One region of the Metabacillus sp. YM-086 genome, then DNA from elsewhere that is predicted to be linked to it. Evidence: riboswitches for the same ligand, from Rfam matches in the RefSeq annotation. Region 1 holds a riboswitch; each other region holds the start of a gene.
What was found. Region 1 has a riboswitch for cyclic di-GMP ahead of ACEWK1_RS10240 (GGDEF domain-containing protein). Riboswitches for the same ligand answer to the same signal wherever they lie in the genome.
Positions count from the first base shown of each region.

Region 2: linked by a shared signal. The riboswitch ahead of ACEWK1_RS22090 (methyl-accepting chemotaxis protein) and the one ahead of ACEWK1_RS10240 (GGDEF domain-containing protein) in region 1 are both predicted to bind cyclic di-GMP.
Region 3: linked by a shared signal. The riboswitch ahead of ACEWK1_RS09860 (amidase) and the one ahead of ACEWK1_RS10240 (GGDEF domain-containing protein) in region 1 are both predicted to bind cyclic di-GMP.
Region 4: linked by a shared signal. The riboswitch ahead of ACEWK1_RS06495 (hypothetical protein) and the one ahead of ACEWK1_RS10240 (GGDEF domain-containing protein) in region 1 are both predicted to bind cyclic di-GMP.

Region 1 is NZ_JBLUOI010000018.1:24,568-28,276, reverse strand. It holds gene cysI (assimilatory sulfite reductase (NADPH) hemoprotein subunit) at 1-673, shown strand, start outside; gene ACEWK1_RS10245 (ring-cleaving dioxygenase) at 884-1,861, shown strand; cyclic di-GMP riboswitch class I at 2,017-2,101, shown strand; gene ACEWK1_RS10240 (GGDEF domain-containing protein) at 2,160-3,218, shown strand; gene ACEWK1_RS10235 (undecaprenyl-diphosphate phosphatase) at 3,282-3,709, shown strand, end outside.
Region 2 is NZ_JBLUOI010000071.1:1,314-5,022, forward strand. It holds gene ACEWK1_RS22075 (ammonium transporter) at 1-330, shown strand, start outside; gene ACEWK1_RS22080 (DUF294 nucleotidyltransferase-like domain-containing protein) at 386-1,375, shown strand; gene ACEWK1_RS22085 (exonuclease domain-containing protein) at 1,372-2,076, shown strand; cyclic di-GMP riboswitch class I at 2,233-2,312, shown strand; gene ACEWK1_RS22090 (methyl-accepting chemotaxis protein) at 2,418-3,709, shown strand, end outside.
Region 3 is NZ_JBLUOI010000017.1:19,308-23,016, forward strand. It holds gene fabZ (3-hydroxyacyl-ACP dehydratase FabZ) at 1-355, opposite strand, end outside; gene ACEWK1_RS09845 (DNA-directed RNA polymerase subunit beta) at 449-733, opposite strand; gene ACEWK1_RS09850 (flagellar hook-basal body protein) at 746-1,585, opposite strand; gene ACEWK1_RS09855 (flagellar hook-basal body protein) at 1,602-2,435, opposite strand; cyclic di-GMP riboswitch class I at 2,638-2,727, shown strand; gene ACEWK1_RS09860 (amidase) at 2,769-3,659, shown strand.
Region 4 is NZ_JBLUOI010000010.1:14,699-18,407, forward strand. It holds gene ACEWK1_RS06490 (N-acetylmuramoyl-L-alanine amidase) at 1-420, opposite strand, end outside; cyclic di-GMP riboswitch class I at 631-720, shown strand; gene ACEWK1_RS06495 (hypothetical protein) at 839-2,341, shown strand; gene ACEWK1_RS06500 (hypothetical protein) at 2,427-3,709, opposite strand, start outside.

The DNA of each region.
Region 1 (3,709 bases):
GGAAAAAGGTGTGAAAGGAAAATGGAACTTCACGCTATTTATTGAAGGTGGACGTGTAACAGATTATGACGACTACAAGCTTATGACAGGTATTAGAGAAATTGCTAAAATTCACACAGGTGACTTCCGTTTAACAGCAAACCAAAACCTGATCATTGGAAATGTATCAAGTCAGAAAAAGAAAAAAATCAGTGAACTTATTGAAAAATACGGTTTAACTGATGGTAAGCATTATTCGGCATTACGTCGTAGTGCATTAGCATGTGTTGCTTTACCAACATGTGGTCTAGCAATGGCTGAAGCAGAACGTTACTTACCAAAATTAATTGATAAAATCGATGAGATTGTGGATCAAAACGGTTTAAAAGATAAAGAAATTACCATTCGTATGACAGGCTGTCCAAACGGATGTGCCCGTCACGCATTAGGTGAAATCGGCTTTATCGGTAAAGCACCTGGTAAATACAATATGTATCTTGGTGCAGCACATGACGGAAGCCGTTTAAGCAAAATGTACCGTGAAAACATTGGTGAAGAAGAAATTTTAAAAGAGCTAAATACGATTATCCCTCGCTATGCGAAGGAACGTGAAGAAAATGAGCACTTTGGGGACTTTGTCATTCGCGCAGGTATTATCGGAGAAACAACAGACGGAACGAACTTCCACGATTAATATAGGAAAAAGACAGGGGGATCCCTGTCTTTTTTTATACATTCATGAATTGGCCTTGGAAGTAAGCCGATTATCTATTGTTTGAAAAAAAGGTTTTTCTATGATATATTATCTTTAATTCAAGATATTTTATTTAGAGATATTTTGTGAGGAATGTTACTAACAACTTGTAGTTAAAATATAAACAATACAAAATAATGGAGGATCACAATGAATCAATTAAAAGGTATTCATCATGTAACGGCTATAACAAGTAGTGCTGAGAAAAATTATGAGTTCTTCACATATGTGTTAGGAATGCGTTTAGTTAAGAAAACTGTAAATCAGGATGATATCCAGACATATCACTTATTTTTTGCTGATGATGTAGGAAGTGCAGGGACTGACATGACATTCTTTGACTTCCCTGGAATTCCAAAAGGAGTACACGGGACAAATGAAATTTCCAAAACATCATTTCGAGTTCCAACAGATGCTTCATTGGATTATTGGGTAAAACGTTTTGATCGCCTGGAAGTTAAACACACAGGAATTAAAGAGCAGTTTGGGAAAAAATCATTATCCTTTGTAGACTTCGATGATCAACAATATCAATTAATTTCAGATGAAAAAAATGAAGGAGTTGCCTCTGGTACACCATGGCAAAAAGGGCCGATTCCTCTAGAGCATGCTATTACTGGTTTAGGACCTATTTTCATTCGAGTAAATAATGTGGAACAAATGAAAGAGGTACTAGAGAGAGCACTTGGCTTTAAGGAAGTGGCACAGGAAGGATCATTTCACCTATTTGAAGTTGGCGAAGGGGGAAATGGAGCACAGGTCATTTTAGAGCATAATGATGTACTCCCTCATGGAATTCAGGGCTATGGCACTGTTCATCATGTTGCCTTCCGTGTTGAAGACCGCGTAGTGTTAGAAGAGTGGATTAGTCATATGCAAAGCATCGGTTTTCCAACTTCAGGCTATGTGAATCGTCACTTCTTCGAATCACTATATGCAAGAGTTGCACCCCATATACTTTTTGAATTTGCAACTGATGGACCAGGCTTTATGGGAGATGAACCTTATGAAACTCTAGGAGAAAAGCTGTCATTACCTCCATTTCTAGAGCCAAAACGGGAACAAATTGAAAAGCTGGTTCGTCCAATTGATACTGTTCGTAGTACAAAGGAGATCGTAAAGGAATAGGAAAAAAGGAGGAGAACCTTTATAGGTTTTCCTTTTTAAAAATAGCTATAAACAAAGAATTCATATTACTTGTAGATTTATCCATATTAGTATAGAATAGGTTTATAGGTAAAAAGTATCAAGGAATATATTCCTGTATTTCTCAACTCCAACTAAATAGTTAAGGGCAAATCTACTGAAAGGTAGAGACGCAAAGCTACAGGGGCTAAGTTCTGAGGAATATGCTTGCCAGTTACCGATTTAATATAAAGAAGAACTAATCGGTGGATTAGTTCTTTTTTTAGGAGAGATGACGGTCTTGTATAGTGATCTATCAACATTTGAAAATCAAAAACGAAAGCTGTATTTATATGTCATACCTATTGTTTTACTGGCTCTATTATTTGGTCTTCCTAGTTGGAATGAATTTAACTTTCTAGATAGAACTATAATAGCTTCATACTTAATCCTTTTTATAAGTTCCTACTTTTTAATCTTGAAGAGAATTTTCTTTAGAGTCGTTGAACTTACAATTTTTATATCAGTGTCTATTGTTCACTTATTGTTAACATACTGGTCTTTACATGTGGAAAGTGTTCAGAATCAACATTATTCAATTAGTGATGCTGCAATTTGGACACCGATGATTTATATTTATATTTTTATTACATTCTATGGAATTTACGGAATCGTGTTATCCATTGTTTTATGGTCTATGACAACAGCAATCATTCTATCTTCGTTGAGCATTATACAGGTTGATATGATCAACTCACTTATAAACTACCAGTTAGCAATGTTTGTTTATATTGTTATACTTTTTTTCGCTAGAAAAGGCCTTGATGCATCTGTTAGGACTTCAATGCTTGAGCAAATGGCTTTTAAAGATATGTTAACCGGTATTGAGAATAGACGGGCTGTTCACCAGTTGTTTGAAAAGCTTAATTCTGAAAGTAAAACGTATTCTATTATCTTTTTTGATATTGATTATTTCAAAAAAGTGAATGATCAGTATGGACATAGTGTTGGTGATTCAGTTTTAATAGAAATTTCTAGGATCATTAGTTGTGGTTTAAACAAAAGTGACTTTTTTGCTCGGTGGGGTGGAGAAGAATTCATTGTCATTACAAAAAAAGAGACGATTGATAAAACATTAAAGCTAGCTGAAAAACTAAAACTCTTAATTAGCCAACATCAGTTTAAGGTAGTAGGAAAACTTACTGCAAGCTTTGGTATATCCGAGTCTCAACCGGGCCAACTAGCTGAACTAGTATTAGAACAGGCAGACCAAGCTTTGTATTCAGCAAAGGCTAGTGGGCGAAATAAAATTATGATGTTTGGTGAGCAAGGCGAAAATAAAAAAGAGATTCCCTCCTGACAATTTTAACGTTATACTTACTTTTGTGGTTTAACGATTAAAAGAATGATAGGAGCTTACAAGATGGATATTCTTACACTCTTAAAGGCTGTTATACTTGGCTTAGTAGAAGGGTTAACTGAATTTGCACCCGTTTCTTCAACTGGTCATATGATTATTGTCGATGATATGTGGTTACAATCGGAAGATTTTTTAGGTAAATATGTAGCAAATACGTTTAAAATTGTTATACAACTAGGCTCCATTTTAGCTGTAGTGGTCGTCTTTAAGGACCGCTTTATCCAAATGTTGGGTTTAGGTAGATTGAGCAAAAAAACAGCTGAATCTACGGAAGGATCAAGTCGTTTAAAGCTTACTCAAGTCATTGTAGGCTTAATCCCAGCCGGTGTGCTAGGTGTCCTTTTCGAGGATTATATTGATGAACATTTATTTTCTATTACAACTGTGTTAATCGGTTTAGTTGTTGGGGCAGTCTTAATGATTGCAGCCGA
Region 2 (3,709 bases), on a different contig from region 1:
ATCTTTGCTTTATCTGTACACGGTGTTGCTGGTGTATGGGGAACTTTATCAACAGGCTTCTTTGCAACACCAGAACTAGCATCTGTTGGTAAGCCTGGTTTATTCTATGGTGGCGGATTTGACCAACTTGGCGTACAATTTATGGGTGTAGCAGTATCTGGTCTTTATGCATTCGTCGTATCTTTTGTCATCTTAGCAATTGCTAAGAAAGTGATGAATGGTCTTCGTGTAACAGAAGAAGAGGAAGTAATGGGATTAGATATGAGTGAACACGGTAGCTATGGTTACCCAGAAGTGTTTGCTTCAAAGAATCAGAATGTTGGTTCATAAACAACATAAATGGTTAGATACGCTTATATTGAATAAACGTGAGGAAGTGTCTCTCATGAACGGTGCATTTGATTCCTATGAATCAATCAAAAAGTGGAAAGACAATCATATCCACAATTATGGATCAAATACAATAGAGTTAAATAAATTTCATGATGAGATGATGAAGAGTGCTAGTAAAGTAGCACTCTTTCATCTTGAAAAAAACTCTGGGGCTCCACCTTGTGATTTTACGTGGTTTATTACAGGGAGTGGTGGACGAATTGAACAAGGTATCATTAGCGATCAAGATCATGGCTTAGTTTACGAAGAAAAGTCAGAACGTGCAAGCAAATATTTCTCTGCCCTTGGAGAAGAATTATCAAAAGGACTTCATTTAATCGGATATCCTTATTGTGAAGGAAATGTAATGAGCTCAAATCCTTTGTGGTGCAAATCTTTAGATGACTGGAAAAAGCAGCTAGTTCATTGGATGGATGAAAAGAGCTGGGAATCCATTCGATTTTTACAGATCTTTTATGACTGTAGAAGCATAGTTGGAAATGATGCTTTTATAAAGGAGTTAAAAAATACAATCTTTGAATATCGAAATACAAATCCTAAGCTTTTACAGCGATTTATGGACAATATTCAACATATTAAACATTCAGTTGGTCCATTAGGTCAAATTTATGTAGAACAAAGTGGCCAATATGAAGGATGTATTGATCTAAAAAAAGCAGCTTTTTTACCGTATGTTAATGCAATTAGGTTACTAGCAATGAAAGAGGGAATAATTGAAACCTCTACTCTTGAGAGAATTACCATCCTTAGTAAAAAAGACCCTTATCAACAAGAAATGCTTTATTATAAAAAGAATTTTGAGAAGCTCCTTGAATACCGAAGACTATTATTTGCAAGTGCTGAAAGTTATGATGATGTGCATTACTTAAACATAAAAAAAATGACTAAGGAAGAAAAAAGAGAGATAAAATTAATCTTAAAAGATGGTAAAAAACTGCATCAATATGTGCAGGGGATCATTGATAAAGGGTGTTTAGAATGACATTTGACCCATTCTTTTTTATGAGAGGTAAGCTTGGAGGCTCTCAATCTGGCCAATCGCAGCAACAAGTAGCCTACCTTAGACAATTACAACGAGAAATGAGGGTAGAGGAAACATTACATATTCCTCTTACTGAATTAAACGTCATTGTTTTTGATATCGAAACAACAGGTTTTTATCCTGATCAAGGGGACCAAATTATTTCAATAGGTGCAATTAAAGTAAAGGGAGATGAAATTAAAGAAGAGGAAACCTTTTACTCACTTGTTCGCTCAGAAAAACCAATTTCTAATGAAATTAGTTCTTTAACAGGTTTAACAAACGAGCAATTAACAACTGCTCCGCTGTTATCCGAAACCTTGTTTGAATTTTTTCGGTTTGCCCAGGACTATACACTTGTTGCTCATCATGCAAACCATGAAAAGATGTTTTTACAGCATGCCTCTTGGAAGCTATACCGGGCACCATTTAAGCACCGTCTTGTAGATATGTCCTTCTTGTACCGAATCGCAGAGCCTGAAGCAAAGCTTATTACTCTTGAAGAATGCTGCAACCATAATGGAATACCGATTATTGGTCGACATCATGCTCTGGAGGATGCCAAGTTGACCGCTCAGTTATGGAGTATTTATGTTAATAAGCTTAAAAGATTAGGGTGTGAATCTTTAAAGGATTTATATGAACGTTATACAATGGTTTAATGAAAAGGGTTATCTAGGTGATAGCTCTTTCTTTATATAGGAAAAGTTTCAGAATATAATGATTTATCTTAAAAAGATAGCCAAATTATGTTATAAGTAGTATGATAGTACTACAAAATTTTTAGACAGAATTGCCGAAATTATTTGTATATAATATAAAGAAATGGGCAAACCATTTGAAAAAATGGGACGCAAAACTAAAGGGGCTTATCATTTTATGCCAGCCAGTTGCAGATATGATTAACTTTGAACTTGTTAGTGAGCTGTCCTTATTTTTATCATTTGGGCAGTTTTATTATTTTACAGAGAGTAATAGAGGCGAGAAAGGGAGAAAGAACATCATGAAAATCCGTAATGTTTTTAAGAATAATGTATTAAAAGGTTTTGACAGAAACCTCACGATTAGAAAAAAATTAATCATTGCCTTTGCATGTATTTTACTTGTACCAAGTCTTGCTATAGGATTTATTTCTTATCAATCTGCAAAATCTGAGTTACAAGATAGCATGCTTCAAACAGCTAAGGAAAGTGTGCAACTAATTGATTCCTCTATGAATTCACAGCTAATTCCTATAGAAAAGGACATTGAATATTTTGCTCAGACAGCAAAAACGGCTAATGCAAAAATTGATATCGAGGAAATTTCGAAAATTAAATTGAAATTTAATCAATATATTGAAACAAAACCAGGAGCACAAGCGATTTATATTGGAACAGATACGGGTGAAATGATTGTTTCGCCGAAAATTCAACTTCCTGATGATTATGACCCACGTGATCGTCCTTGGTATACATTAGCAATGGAGAATAAAGGAGAAGTTGTTATAACAGATCCGTATATTGATGCTAATACAAATGAAACATCAGTTACATTTGCTAAAGTTTTAAATGATGGTTCAGGTGTAGTGGCAGTTGATGTGAACTTAAATGTACTAAAAGATATGATAAGTGTAGTGAAGGTTGGGGAAGAGGGCTATGTAACAATTGTTGATAAAACTCAAACTTACTTAATTCATCCTTCTAAGCAAGGTGAAAAGGTAACGGGTGATTGGGTAGGAAAATTATTTAAGAGTAATATTGGTGAATTTTCTTATACTATAGATGGTAAAGCGAAGGAAATGGATTTTATTACAAATGAATTAACAGGCTGGAAAATTGCTGGTACGATGTATACTAGTGAAATCTCAGAAGCCGCTAAAGGAATCTTTTTAAAAACATTAGCTGTAGTACTAGTATCATCTATTCTCGGAGCTATCGTTATTTTTGTTATTATACGTTCTATTTTACAACCAATTCGTATTTTAGTTGCTTCTTCAGAAAAAATTGCTAATGGAGATTTAGCGGTTGATATTAACATAACTTCTAATGATGAAGTAGGACAATTGTCCAAGAGCTTTAACAAAATGGTCGAAAATTTACGTGCAGTGGTTGTAAGTCTTCAAACAGCATCAGAAAGGGTGAGTTCCTCTTCTGAAGAGTTGATTGCTAGTGCAGATCAATCGACTGCTGGAACTAAACAAGTAACAGAAGCAATCCAACAGGTAGCTAGTGGAGCCGAAAGCCAAACACAGAAAATTGATGCAAATAATGCTGCATTAGATGAAGTACTACAAGGAATTCTAAGAATTTCGTC
Region 3 (3,709 bases), on a different contig from region 1:
CTTTTCCAAGTGAACCACGTAAACGTGTAATCTCCACTTCTAGCCTGAGCTGATCACCTGGTACAACTTGCTTTTTAAAACGGCAATTATCAATCCCAGCAAAAAAGGCTAGTCTACCGCGGTTTTCTTCCTTTTTTAAGATAGCTACTGCGCCAACTTGCGCAAGTGCTTCTACAATTAATACGCCGGGCATGACTGGGTAATCTGGGAAATGACCGTTAAAAAATTCTTCGTTCGCTGATACGTTTTTGATTCCTACTGCACGTGTTCCTTCTTCAACCTCGAGCACGCGGTCCACAAGTAAAAATGGGTAACGGTGTGGAATGATATTCTTGATTTCATTACTATCTAACATATGTATAAGCTCCTTTTTATGAAAATCGTCACTATGTATATGTACGACAAAAGGAAGGCTTTCACCTTCCTTTTATCAAGTATATCCCGAGCTTTATTCTTTTTCAACCAAGTCAATGATGTGCTGCCAAGTCGTTTTTTCGAGGGCATCCTTTGGCTCGCCACTACCAATGACTCCGTAGCCGACGATAAGTCCAGCGATTGTGCTTACAACCATAAGAATTAAAACAAGCAGGACCCTTGCCCAAATAGGGAGCAAACGCACTCGAACACTCACCTTTTGGCGGCTTTCCTCATGATTCTCTTGTTCTTTTTTAGACTTTTTGGCTTTTTTCACTTCTTCTCGACTGATCGGTTTCGTCGTTTCTTTAGCTACCAATAGACTAAACTCCTATCTTACGCCGTTTATTAATCCCAGCATTTGGTCACCAAGTGTAACCGATTTTGCATTCATCTGATAAGAACGCTGTGAGATTAATAAATCGGTCATTTCCTTGGATAAGTCAACATTGGACATTTCAAGTGCCCCTTGCTCCATTGCAACATCGCCGCGCAGCTCACCTTCTAGAAACGTTAACACTTCATTTAACGGAATGCCGCCTAAATCTTTTAATCCATACCGATTGTTTCCGTTTTGAATTAACATTTGCGGGCGATCCACTTGGACAACACCGAGTTGAAATTCTTGTGGTGCTTCTGTTTGGTCATTTTGAACGGTAGAAATCGTTCCATCATTAGAAATAACGATTTTTTGAAAATCATCATTAAAACGAATTGGATTTTGATTTTCATCAAGAACCGGACTTCCATCAGAAGTTGTTAGCAATAATTGATTTGTTCCATCATTTGTTGGTGATAAGTATAATGCACCATCTCTTGTATAATTAATCTCCCCGTTAACGTCAATTTGTAAAAATTGATTAGGAAGAGTAAAAGCAATATCAAGCTCTCTGCTTGTTTGCTTCATGTTTCCTTGTGTAAAAACAAGGCTGCTGTTAAGCATAGCTCCCGTTCCCTGTCTGATTCCTAATTCCCTGCCGAAACGTTGCTCTGCAATTTCCTCCGCAGCGTTGGGCTGGTTATTAAATTGTTGACGTACAAGCTCAGAGAAAGAAGTTTCTGTTCTTTTATAGCTTTGTGTATCAATATTAGCCATATTGTGGCCGATTTGATCAAGCTGCTTTTGAAGCTGACTCATCGTATTCGTCGCTGTTATCATTGAGCGTAGCATTTACTAGTACCCCCTATTATATGCGGCCGATTTCGTTCGCGGCCTTGTCCATACTTTTATCATAAGCTTGCAATACCTTTTGATTGGCTTCAAACGAACGGTACGCTGTCATCATATCTGTATACGTACGCCCAACATCTACTGTTGAAGTTTCTAAGTAATTTTGTCTTAGATTATATTGAATGTTTTCGTTGTTTACGGCTGTTGGCAGTTCTTCATTATTAAATGTGCGGTATAAACCATTACCTTCTTTTACAAGGTTACGAACATCCGCTTCAAAACGAACATCAATTTGCGCTACGAACTCTCCATCCGCAATCACTTCGCCATCAGGCGTTACCTGGAATTCACTAGACTGAATGGAGATTGGCTGCCCAGTTGTAGATAAAACCGGATTCCCACCAGAAAGAAGGATCCCGTTATTATCCCGTGTGAAATGGCCATTACGAGTATAGCGCTCTTCTCCCGCTTGATTTTGAACCGCAAAAAACAAAGCACCTTTTACATTTGTTTCTGCATTTAAGGGAATAATCTCTTCTAAAAGAGCTACATCTGAGTACAATCCAGTCTCTTTAAGACCACCTTGTGAAAAAGTACTTTGTAGTTCTTGAACATAAGCACCTGTGTTAATCGAACCAATTGGTGTGATTTGACCAAAGCTTGAACCATTTGTTGTTGGTACTGATTTATTTTCCAATCTATTTAAAAGCATTTCGGGAAATGCGCGGACACTTGCTTGATCCGCTTTATAACCCGCTGTATTGGCATTTGCCATATTATTTGAAAGCATTTCAGTACGTCTTTGCTGTGCAAGCATTCCCGCTGTTGCTGTATATAAACCTCTTAACATCTGTACACCCACCTTAGTCACATAGTTGTTACCGTACAAATGAATTCTTTTCGACAGAATTCCCTATCATTTATTATAAAGGACATTTGCTGTTTTCTCATTACATTTTTTCAGAAATTACCTGTTATATTTTAGGGGAAAAATAATGATAGGAAACCACTCCTATATCTTTTTACCGGACAAGCCCTTATACTTAAGAAAAATCTGAAAAAGGCAAACTTGTTGAAAAGCAAGGACGCAAAGCTATGGGCCTACCCAATGGAGAACATTGTACGGCTGCCAAGCTGCCAGGCTCCTTTTTTGGGCCATGGGGCTTATGAAAAGGAGAGGCAAATGATGAAAATGAAGGTTGTACTTCTGACATTACTATTCTTATTAGGATCTCAACTAGGAGGTCTAGCTTTGAATCATAAAGCACAAGCTGAGGGTGCCCCAGATTATTCAACATGGCTCTGGGATACGAGTAAAATTGTGTATGACCGTGAAGCTACATTGCAGTTTTTAGAAGCAAAGCAAGTATCACATGTGTTTTTGCAGATTGACCGTAGTATTGATGTTGCCTACTATCACACTTTTATTAGTGAAGCTGCAAAGCTAGGTATGGATGTTTACGCGTTAGATGGAGCACCAAATTGGGGTGTTAACAATAAAGCATTTTTGAACTTTTCAAATTGGGTTAGTGGATATCAAAACGGGGCAGCTGCTGGTGAGAAGTTCGCCGGAATTCACCTTGATATTGAGCCATATTTAACAGAGCAATGGACAACAAACTATGGTGCTGCTGTTCTGAAATACCAGGGAGCCATTTTAGCTGCCGCTAATACCGCATCAGCATTAGATATCAGCCTCGCTGTTGACATTCCGTTTTGGTTTGATGAAATGAATTTCCGTAACAAGCACGGAAAAGGAAACCTAGCCGAATGGGCGTTGAAAAATACAGATGAAGTGACCATTATGGCCTACCGCGACAAAGCCGTTGGCCCGAATGGCATTATTGAATTAGTGAAATATGAGATGGATCTGGCTGTGTTGCTTAATAAAGATGTAACGATCGCAGTTGAAACGATGAATCTTGGTAGTAGTGACGGATTTTTTACGTTTTTTGAAGAAGGTCAGGCGGAAATGAATAATCAGTTAGGACTTGTTTTAGATCAATACCAGGATTATTCAAGTTTTGGTGGGTTTGCTGTGCATCATGTTGGTAGTTGGATGGAGTTGGAGTAGGGATTTGGATTTGGGCGTGGATTCACTTAGGTGGGTTCATGCTTTTTTTG
Region 4 (3,709 bases), on a different contig from region 1:
AATACCTCTTATATTTCTGTTTGTGCTTCCATCTGCATGAACTCGGATTGTTAAATCTGCACTTTTTGCATTACAAAACTGCGCGCGATCCACATTGCTTAAATTCACATCATGGTGTGTTCTCGTCATATAAACTTGATAGCCTCGTTCTTTCAACTTCGCTTCTAACTTCTTAGAGATTTCTAGAACTAGCACATATTCAGGCTTTTTCGTTGAAACACCTTGTGTTCCTGAAGATACTTTAGCTTTCATTGTTTTAGACCCTGGTGCGTTTGGTTCTTTCGTATTATTACCTTTTCGTTGATGACCTGGGTCAATACAGATGACCTTGGATTCAGCGGCTTGTGCTTTAGCATTTGGTTGTAGCATTACCACAACTAAAAGTATAGCAATAAGAATGTTACCTATCTTTTTGTACATTTTTCTTCTCTCCAGACGTACTTTTTTTGCATATATATAGTATCGGCAATAGATTAAGGAATTTATAGTAATTTCCCCAGAAAACTCCACACCAAATTCACTAGGTTCAGTAGGGAAATTAAGTTTAATTTGAAGTTATTTTCCAATAACATCTTCACTTCTTCCAGAAAAATAGTATAATAGACTTATCAATCAACCACTAAAAAAATACTATGAAAAAGGCAAACTTACTGAAAAGTAAGGACGCAAAGCCATGAGTCTAAGGCAGTCACAAGCTGCTATGATCGTCAGGTTGCCATAGCAAGGAAGCACTATGGCCAAATTCTGTCATAGTGTTTTTTTATGTTTAAGGGGGTTTTTGGCAAGGTTACTCGCTTTTTATTACTTATTTCAACTTAGATTATAGGAGGAACTTACTTTGAATAGTAAAATTTTAAAGAATCTAGCCATATTGTCTGTTTTAGTTGTTATTAGCTTATTTCAATTTGATACAAAGGCACAAGCAGCAGAGAACACACTTCCATTTGATGTAGAAACAACCGGAAGCTTAACAGAACAAACAAAAAGTAATGATTATACGATCGATGTTACAGAAGCAGGACGTATTTCTTTTGATTTGACTTCATATGTGCATTCTTATGCATACATTAAATTCTATGATTCCAATAACAAGGAAATTTTTAATAATTATGTGTACGGGAGCTCTTCTACTCCTGGAAGATTCACACGTTGGGAAGATGTAGAACCTGGCACTTATCACCTGAAGATCTATAATGGAAGTTCAAATACTGTTCACACAGGTTCTTACAAAATTATCACTAACTTTACATCAGCAGGGAGTACAGAGGTTGAACCTAACAATGGAACAGTTGAAGCACAAGAATTGGCTTTTAGCGAATCTGTTAATGGGTTTCTAGCATGGGATGATAAGTTTGACTTCTTTAAAATAACTGTTCCTAAATCTGGACAAGTTGATTTTAATTTAACTTCTTACGTTGACACGTATACCTATATTTCTTTAATCGATAGTAATAACAAAGAAATATTTGAACATTATGTTAATGGCAGTTCAAAAAATCCCGCTAAATTTATTCGTTCTGAGGATTTGAATAAGGGTACTTATTATGTGAAAGTCTATAATGGTAGCTCAAATAACCGCCATACAGGAAAATATACTCTTAATACAACCTTCACTTCAGCTGGTAGCAATGAGTCAGAACCTAACAATGGAATTGTTGAAGCTGAGTCAATTGCTTATAACAAAACAAAAACAGGTTTTCTTACTTGGGATGATAAAGTAGATGTTTATAAAGTGAATGTTACGGTTCCTGGAAAAGTAGGCATTGATTTATCTTCATACGTAGACTCAACTGTTTATATCGAAATGTTAGATTATAATAATAACTCGCTTTTTGAAAAATATGTTCACGGAAGTGCTGTGACACCAGGAAAATATAAAAACACGCTTGAATTGGAAACAGGTACTTACTACTTAAAAGTCTATAATGGTAGTTCAAGTACAAGACATACAGGTAAATACCTACTAACTGTTACACCACCAGCTAATACTCATATTGGCCGTGTGTTAATTCGCAGTAATGACCAGTATTTATACAGTCCAAATGGTTCTAAGCATCGTAAATTAAGACAACATGAAGGTCTTCGCATTTACAAAGTGTTAAGTGATCGCTACGATGTTGGTGGTGGATATTATGTGAAGAAAACCAATGTAAATCTATTTTATATAGGACATGTTTGGAGTAAGGAATACAATCTAAAGGTGTACAAGCCAGATGGTTCATTCTATAAATACTTTGATCGAAATGAGCCGGTTCGTGTATATGGCTACAGCAACGGTCGTTACGATGTTGGTGCTGGTTATTTTGTCAAACCATCAGATGATGTGCAGCTTGATCGCTAACAGCACGTTATGAAAAATGCTCTGTAGAGAAATTCTACAGAGCATTTTTTTCAAGTTTCTGCCGGAATAACCGATACTTTTTCCATTAATTCGTATCAATCATGACCTTCGATACCTTCATATCTTTAAAGTAATAGGAATCGCCTATCTTTTCAAAATTAATATCTGCTTCAACACTGCTGTTCTTCACATGAACTTTATTTCCTTCTACCTCTACTGTATAGTCGTAATATCCTCCCTCATGGTCACTTGGAAAACGAAAAGCCGCTTCATACGCCAGTAACTGATCAAGCATGCCAGGATTTGAGACAATTCTTGATAACATATCAGCATTTTGATTTGTTAATCCATATAGTAAGGTTTTCGTTGAACCTAAGATATGGCCTGTTAGGAAGTATTGATTTCCTCCTGTTAATCTTTTTGACTCTTCATCTTCAAGTGTTGAGATTGAAATCTCTCCTCTATGTGTTTCTAGTAACTCGTCATATAACTTATAAATCTCTTGATAAAACGCTTCACTTTCATAGTAATCTCCACCTTCTGTTGCCGTTTCTTGCTCTTTTTTTGGCTCAGTGTAGAAAACGGATTGTGAATGTAAAACATAATCACCATCTACTAGTTGAAAAGAAAGAAGCTCTTCTGAGGTTGGACTATAAATATCTGCGATAACTGGTGAAATGTCCATTCCATCAACACTTCTCTCATCAGCTCCAATTCCTAGATCTTCTACTTGCTTAATAAAAATTTGATCATTGTATATGGCAAAACTTACGCATTCAGGAGAGATAGCTTGCACCTTATTAGTGCCGTCGATATTGCTTTTGAAAAGTCGATTATTTTCTATAAAATATAGCTCATTACGATAAATTTGCATATCTCCAAGTGCATTTGCTTCAAATACTTTGCTCATCTGTCCTTCTTTCAGGTCAAGCTTATGTAAAGCATCTACTGTGAAGGAGTCCTTCATATAATTTGTTGTAAAATAAAGAGTTTCGTTTGCGATATTAAGATCACCTATTAAAATCTCAGATGGTGAGTCAAATAGCACCTTTACATCACTACCGTCTGTTTTCATACTAAAAAGTAACTCCTTTGTTGCATTACCAGGAAAAGATTCTAAACTGATAAAGTAGATCGTATCTTGGTAAAGAATAAAATTTGTGATGTTATGTTCTTGTTCATCACTAAAAACAATTTCTGCTCGTTCTTTTCCATCTTTTTTCGCCTTCCAAAGGGTAGAGCCCTTTAAGTAATAAACCCAATCTCCATCACTTGTGACTGACCAAATTTTGTCATATTCTTCTGTTACTTCATCCACAAAGTACTTCTTATTTCTATCTTGTTTGTTTTCTGTAAACAGATGATTTC